Regions from separate parts of the Bacillus yunxiaonensis genome, predicted to be linked through region 2. Evidence: a T-box and tRNA genes for the amino acid it is inferred to sense, from the RefSeq annotation. Region 2 holds a T-box; the other holds one or more tRNA genes.
The links. The T-box of region 2 lies ahead of trpS (tryptophan--tRNA ligase). A T-box ahead of a tRNA ligase gene usually reads a tRNA of that ligase, here a tRNA-Trp.
Positions count from the first base shown of each region.

Region 1: it has a tRNA-Trp gene. The T-box ahead of trpS (tryptophan--tRNA ligase) is inferred to sense a tRNA for this amino acid. The anticodon was not compared.

Region 1 is NZ_JBAWSV010000006.1:19-3,492, forward strand. Features, by position in the region: partial or broken rRNA gene WAX78_RS17265 (23S ribosomal RNA) at 1-69, shown strand, start outside; rRNA gene rrf (5S ribosomal RNA) at 163-278, shown strand; tRNA gene WAX78_RS17275 (tRNA-Val) at 283-358, shown strand; tRNA gene WAX78_RS17280 (tRNA-Tyr) at 375-458, shown strand; tRNA gene WAX78_RS17285 (tRNA-Gln) at 464-538, shown strand; tRNA gene WAX78_RS17290 (tRNA-Lys) at 544-619, shown strand; tRNA gene WAX78_RS17295 (tRNA-Leu) at 637-717, shown strand; tRNA gene WAX78_RS17300 (tRNA-Gly) at 754-828, shown strand; tRNA gene WAX78_RS17305 (tRNA-Leu) at 843-931, shown strand; tRNA gene WAX78_RS17310 (tRNA-Arg) at 935-1,008, shown strand; tRNA gene WAX78_RS17315 (tRNA-Pro) at 1,018-1,091, shown strand; tRNA gene WAX78_RS17320 (tRNA-Ala) at 1,106-1,181, shown strand; tRNA gene WAX78_RS17325 (tRNA-Ser) at 1,200-1,292, shown strand; tRNA gene WAX78_RS17330 (tRNA-Met) at 1,321-1,397, shown strand; tRNA gene WAX78_RS17335 (tRNA-Asp) at 1,400-1,475, shown strand; tRNA gene WAX78_RS17340 (tRNA-Phe) at 1,488-1,563, shown strand; tRNA gene WAX78_RS17345 (tRNA-Thr) at 1,585-1,660, shown strand; tRNA gene WAX78_RS17350 (tRNA-Trp) at 1,664-1,734, shown strand; tRNA gene WAX78_RS17355 (tRNA-Ile) at 1,745-1,821, shown strand; tRNA gene WAX78_RS17360 (tRNA-Asn) at 1,825-1,899, shown strand; tRNA gene WAX78_RS17365 (tRNA-Glu) at 1,901-1,972, shown strand; gene WAX78_RS17370 (CBS domain-containing protein) at 2,630-3,049, shown strand.
Region 2 is NZ_JBAWSV010000007.1:31,668-35,141, reverse strand. Features, by position in the region: gene WAX78_RS18765 (YjbA family protein) at 1-106, shown strand, start outside; gene WAX78_RS18760 (hypothetical protein) at 312-470, opposite strand; gene trpS (tryptophan--tRNA ligase) at 867-1,856, opposite strand; T-box leader at 1,985-2,201, opposite strand; gene WAX78_RS18750 (DUF3899 domain-containing protein) at 2,257-2,634, opposite strand.

The sequences.
Region 1 (3,474 bases), on a different contig from region 2:
ATAGGTTCGAGGTGGAAGCATGGTGACATGTGGAGCTGACGAATACTAATAGATCGAGGACTTAACCATATAATATGAAGCAAATGTTATCTAGTTTTGAAGGAATATATTTTTTTGAAATTCCTGTTGACATTCTGAAAAGAATGTGTATAATAATAAAAGTCTGGTAATGATGGCAGAGAGGTCACACCCGTTCCCATACCGAACACGGAAGTTAAGCTCTCTAGCGCCGATGGTAGTTGGGACTTTGTCCCTGTGAGAGTAGGACGTTGCCAGGCAAATGGAGGATTAGCTCAGCTGGGAGAGCACCTGCCTTACAAGCAGGGGGTCGGCGGTTCGATCCCGTCATCCTCCACCATATATATTTAAATGTCGGAGGGGTAGCGAAGTGGCTAAACGCGGCGGACTGTAAATCCGCTCCTTCGGGTTCGGCAGTTCGAATCTGCCCCCCTCCACCATTTGATGGGCTATAGCCAAGCGGTAAGGCAACGGACTTTGACTCCGTCATGCGCTGGTTCGAATCCAGCTAGCCCAGCCATTTAAGAGCCATTAGCTCAGTTGGTAGAGCATCTGACTTTTAATCAGAGGGTCGAAGGTTCGAGTCCTTCATGGCTCACCATTTTTAAAATATAATATGCGGGTGTGGCGGAATTGGCAGACGCACCAGACTTAGGATCTGGCGCCTTTGGCGTGGGGGTTCGACTCCCTTCACCCGCACTTTTAATTAAATAAGCAATCAGTCATATATGTTTTGCGGAAGTAGTTCAGTGGTAGAATACAACCTTGCCAAGGTTGGGGTCGCGGGTTCGAATCCCGTCTTCCGCTCCAATTTTCAATATGACGCCGGGGTGGCGGAACAGGCAGACGCACAGGACTTAAAATCCTGCGGTGGGTGACCACCGTGCGGGTTCGACCCCCGCCCTCGGCACCATATGCGCCCGTAGCTCAATTGGATAGAGCGTTTGACTACGGATCAAAAGGTTAGGGGTTCGAGTCCTCTCGGGCGCGCTTTATTAACGGGAAGTGGCTCAGCTTGGTAGAGCACCTGGTTTGGGACCAGGGGGTCGCAGGTTCGAATCCTGTCTTCCCGATAGTTTTAAAAAATGGGGCCTTAGCTCAGCTGGGAGAGCGCCTGCCTTGCACGCAGGAGGTCAGCGGTTCGATCCCGCTAGGCTCCACCATTAAAGCTTCATATATACGGAGGTATACCCAAGTTCGGCTGAAGGGATCGGTCTTGAAAACCGACAGGCGGCGAGAGTCGCGCGGGGGTTCGAATCCCTCTACCTCCTCCATTTTTTATTTAAAAGAATATTATATCATCGCGGGGTGGAGCAGTCTGGTAGCTCGTCGGGCTCATAACCCGAAGGTCGCAGGTTCAAATCCTGTCCCCGCAACCAATGGTCCCGTGGTGTAGTGGTTAACATGCCTGCCTGTCACGCAGGAGATCGCCGGTTCGACCCCGGTCGGGACCGCCATTTTTACATAAAGGCTCGGTAGCTCAGTCGGTAGAGCAGAGGACTGAAAATCCTCGTGTCGGCGGTTCGATTCCGTCCCGAGCCACCATTTTTTTTTTTTTGTAAACTAGCCGGCTTAGCTCAATTGGTAGAGCAACTGACTTGTAATCAGTAGGTTGGGGGTTCAAGTCCTCTAGCCGGCACCACTTAGGGGCATAGTTTAAAGGTAGAACAGAGGTCTCCAAAACCTCCGGTGTGGGTTCGATTCCTACTGCCCCTGTAAGAAATATGGGCCTATAGCTCAGCTGGTTAGAGCGCACGCCTGATAAGCGTGAGGTCGATGGTTCGAGTCCATTTAGGCCCACCATATTCCGCAGTAGCTCAGTGGTAGAGCTATCGGCTGTTAACCGATCGGTCGTAGGTTCGAGTCCTACCTGCGGAGCCATGGCCCGTTGGTCAAGTGGTTAAGACACCGCCCTTTCACGGCGGTAACACGGGTTCGAATCCCGTACGGGTCACTAAAAAAAGAGTCAGCAATATGCTGACTCTTTTTTTTTGAAGAAAATAGATACTATATCTTCTATATCTTTGTTTTATCAAACCATAATTACTTCCTTGATCAATAATCTCCTTACAAACATGTTTATCCTATTATTTCTAAATCTACCTTAAAGCTCATAGGAGTCAAAGAAGATAGCTGGGTGATAACTGCCCATAAGAGCTCGATTAGTGAGGGATGAAGAAAACCCTATTGATGAGAGTGTCACTTTATTTTTAACATATTATGAAATATTTCATTTTTTATTGTGAATAATAAAGGATTTTGTATTATTTTGTGTAATTAGGAAAGAACATTATACATTATATTTTATCGATTGACTATTTTAGCTGCACTGATGAATAAAATCAATATTTTCTCTTCTCAATTCTAATGATCTTAGATGGATCGTCATATTTTAGAATACCCAACTTAATTTATAGTTCTATGACTAGTGACTAAAAGTCTAATTGTCCTTAGCTGGCGCTATTTAGACAATTGTCCGAGGTTGTTAAAGAGAAAAATCCTTTGTTTTTACAGAGATGAGCGTATCGTATTGCATTCATCTTTCTAGGAACTGCGAATTTAAATAAGGAGAATTGGAAAGGCTAAAGTGTGTAAAGGAGGGTATATATTTATGACAACTGTTAGAGAATTGATGAGCACAAATATTGTACATTGTACGCCGCTAGATAATGTGTATGAAGCAGCTGTGAAAATGAAAGAAGAAGATATAGGGATGATTCCTGTTGTAGAGAATAATCACGTTATTGGTCTTGTAACAGACCGTGATTTAGTTGTGAGAGGAATTGCAGAAAAGCACCCAGGTTCTAATCAAATTACAAATGTTATGACAACACAAATTATTTCAGTGTCTCCTGATGACGCTGTTGAAAAAGCGTCAGAGTTAATGGCACGTTACCAAATCAGAAGATTGCCGGTAATTGAACATGGACAAATTGTTGGAATGTTATCACTTGGGGATTTAGCGACAACTAAATATGCAGATGATCAAGCGGGTGTTGCCTTAAGTGAAATATCAGAGGATATAAAGTAAAGAATATTTTATGCTGTTTTTTATCCCGCTATTCGTGGCCAACAAGAACCTCACCTTAAGATTGAGGGAAAAGCATTGTCCAGCTCTAGCGGCTAGAATTTTCGGTCGTTTGGCCCCTCGGACGAGGCAAAAAGCGCCTCTCTGTGTTGGGTGCAGGCGTCCTGCGATTCTGAGCGATCCGCTTCCGCTTCCGCTTTTCTAAAGAAGATAGGTGGGATAACTGTCAGTAAACGTTCTATTGGTGAGAGCTTTCCAACAGTGAGGGATGAAAAAACTCACTGTTGGAAGTTTCATTTTATCTCACTATTTGCGAGTAGTAATACTTTCATCTTAAAATTTAGTAGAAAGCAAATTAGGGTAGGGATAAACTTCCAAAATATAATCGATTGGTTTAATTCATAATCCGTGGGCAGTAAGACTCCTAT
Region 2 (3,474 bases):
GTATGGCTGGTCAGATAAACATGAACAGCTTTGTGAACGACTTGTGAGAGGACAACCGTTCTTTGAAAAGTTGTGGGAAATGGAAAACGAGCAAAAGGTAAATTAGAAGGTTGCCAAGTATTGTACTGCACCTCAATAGTTAGATTTTTGGTCTAACTATTAGGGTGTACATCAGTATTTGGCATTTTCTTTTATACATGCGGCAAAATATATCGGTGCTTGAACAAAAAATAAAGGACGTTCGATGATAAACAACATAAGAAAAAAGAGCTCATATTCAAAAAGAGCTCTTTTTGGTCACCGCTGTTTTCTTATTCTGCTGCGTCTACTTCGTCGTAAGATAGTTTCACGACTTTTGTATATTCTCCGCGTTCAATTTCTTCAGGGGCAGCGCTTCGTTCTAGTTCTTGTCCATCGTCCATGCCAGGTGCAAGGACAGGTTCTGCTTTTTGTGTTCTGCGACGGTCCATGGTTGTCACTCCTTTCAGTTTAGCTGTGTCCCATACAAGTAGAAGTATGCATATAAGAGATACATGAACGAAAAAAGAGGAGGTTGCAACCATGTCTTTGCAGCAGATTCTTTTTTATCCCGCTATTCGCGGGCAGTAAGACCAACACCTCAAGATTCAGAGAAAATCGTTGCCCAGCTCTAGCGGCTAGAATCTCCGGTCGTTTCGCTCCCTCGGACGAGGCAAAAAGCGCCTCTCTGCCTTGGGCGTGGGCGTCCTGCGATTCTGGGCGAGCCGCTTCCGCTTTTCTACAGAAGATAGGTGGGGATAACTGCTGGCATGCGCCCGATTGGTGAGTGCTTTCCATCAGTGGGGGATGAAGAAAAGCCCCACTGATGGAAGTTTCACTTTATCCGCTTATCGACGTTTGCGGCTTAATCCCATTGCATTTTCGACTTTACGAAGTTGTTTCATTGCGACGCGGTTTGCTTTTTCAGCACCTTTATCAAGGATTTCATCTAATTCGGCAGAGTTAATAAGTTCATTATATTTATCTTGAATTGGACGGATTGCTTCAACAACAACTTGTGCTAAGTCACCTTTAAAGTCGCCGTATCCTTTTCCATCATATTGAGCTTCTAGTTCTTCAATTGTTTTCCCTGAGAATGAAGAGTAGATTGTTAATAAGTTAGAAATACCAGGTTTGTTTTCTTTATCGAATTTTACGATACCGTCAGAGTCTGTTACGGCACTTTTAATTTTCTTTTCGATTGTTTTAGGATCATCAAGCATACTGATCATTGACTTTGGATTTGGATCTGATTTGCTCATTTTTTTCGTAGGTTCTGTTAATGACATAACGCGTGCACCTACTTTTGGAATGCGAATTTCCGGAATCGTAAATACTTCGCGATAACGATTGTTAAAACGTTCTGCTAAATCACGTGTTAACTCGATATGTTGTTTTTGGTCATCTCCAACTGGAACAATCTCTGTATTGTATAGTAAAATGTCTGCTGCCATTAATGGTGGGTATGTTAATAAAGCAGCCGGAACAGATTCTCTTCCTTGTGACTTATCTTTATATTGTGTCATACGTTCTAATTCGCCTACGTACGCAGTACATTGCATAATCCATCCAAGCTGACCGTGTGCTGGAACTTCTGATTGTACAAATAATGTAGCTTTCTCTGGATCGATGCCACATGCTACGTATAGTGCTGCTAGGCTGCGAATATTTTTGCGAAGCTGTACTGGGTCTTGCGGTACAGTAATCGCATGTTGGTTAACAATACAGAAGTAGCAATCATGCTCATTTTGCAGTTCTGTAAACTGCTTCATTGCTCCTAAATAGTTACCAAGTGTAATTGTTCCGCTTGGCTGAATGCCTGAAAAAATAACTGACATATGTATTTCCTCCTTAAAAAGTTGTATAGTTTTCATTTTTGATATTTTGGCTTAGAGTTCTAGCGCCTTGTAATTTTGAACAAGCCGCTTCCGCTTTTATAATACAAAAAAGCCCATTCATCCCTAAAAATAGGGACGAATGGACCGCGGTACCACCCTAATTATTTTGCTAAAGCAAAATCTCTTTATCCATTGTAACGTTGGATGTAACGCCAAAGCCTACTCCTAAAGCGTTTCGGTTTGGTGCTCAAAAGCCCATTCCATACTGTACAATTACTTGTTTTCACCGACCACAAGCTCTCTGAAATTGCCTCAATATGTACTCTTCTTTCTCATCGCATGCATATAAATTTGTAAAATGTTTTTGCACTATTATAACACACAATGAGTGGTTTGCAAATTATATAAGAACAGTGAAGGTAAGGATTGTTGATAGTGCTCCTAATATGATAGCAGTAATAACGATAGGATATGTCCATGCAAAAGAATATGTGCGGTACAATATTTCTTTCGGATCGCGCTTTTCTTCATCTTCAACTAAAGATTCAATTTTTTTATTTGATCGACCTAGTTTTTTAAAAGCATACATTGTTACATTGAAAAAACCACGCTGAAATAGAAATAAAAATCCTCCGATAATAATAAAGAGTAAAGCGATATAAAACATAATATTGACAAAATTCAACAAAAAGGAAGTAGAAAGAACAAAAGCCCATACACAAGAAACCGTAATTGTGATGCCTGTTAGTATACTAATGCGTGAAAAAAGCGTATTCAAATGCTGCACCTCCACAAAAAAATTACTAGAATTATTATACTATAAAAGTTATAATGAGTACTATAAAGAATTTTTAGAAAAATATACATAATTGCGTATTTTGTTGCAATTAGGCCACTGCAATGTTAATTTCTTTCTTTACAAAAGATACTAAAAATACATTTTAATTTAAAAATTTTAACAAAAAAATAAAAAACTATATTCACAATTGGCCTAATATATGTATAATGAAAATTGTAGAAACTTGGAGATTATTCTTTCAATTCTATATTTTCACATAGTGAGGGCGTAGGGGGTGCACGTAGGGGAGGTAATACAACTTGAAGAAGAAGCTGCTATTATTACTTGCATTGGCATGAATAGTTAGCATGCTAGGAGCTTGCAGACAAAAAGAGAATAAGCAAGCGAAGGCGGCAAGTAATAACAATGGGAAGCGAGGGTTTAATTTAACAGAAGTACATAAAATTCCGACAAGGGATGTATTTTTCGGTATAATATTCTGAATGTTCTAAAGTGTGAGGCGATAGGGTGGAAGAGCTATACCGAGTTGGAATGAACTGTTAAAAGTTGAGAAAGTTTTTATTCAAGAGGATGCAGTTATTGCTCCTGTGTTCCAAAAAGGAACATCATATATGCAACAAAGCGCTGTAAAAGATGTTGTCAAACATAATTATAGCGACAAGTTTTCTTACGAATGGGCTTTTGTCCAGCAATAATATACTTTATTCCATCGGTTACAACGGGTATATGCCTATGATGGGCATATACTCTTATTTTAAAAATAATAGTAAGAATATTTTAAACTATCTTATTGCTTTTGAGAAAATGGGGAGGTGCTAG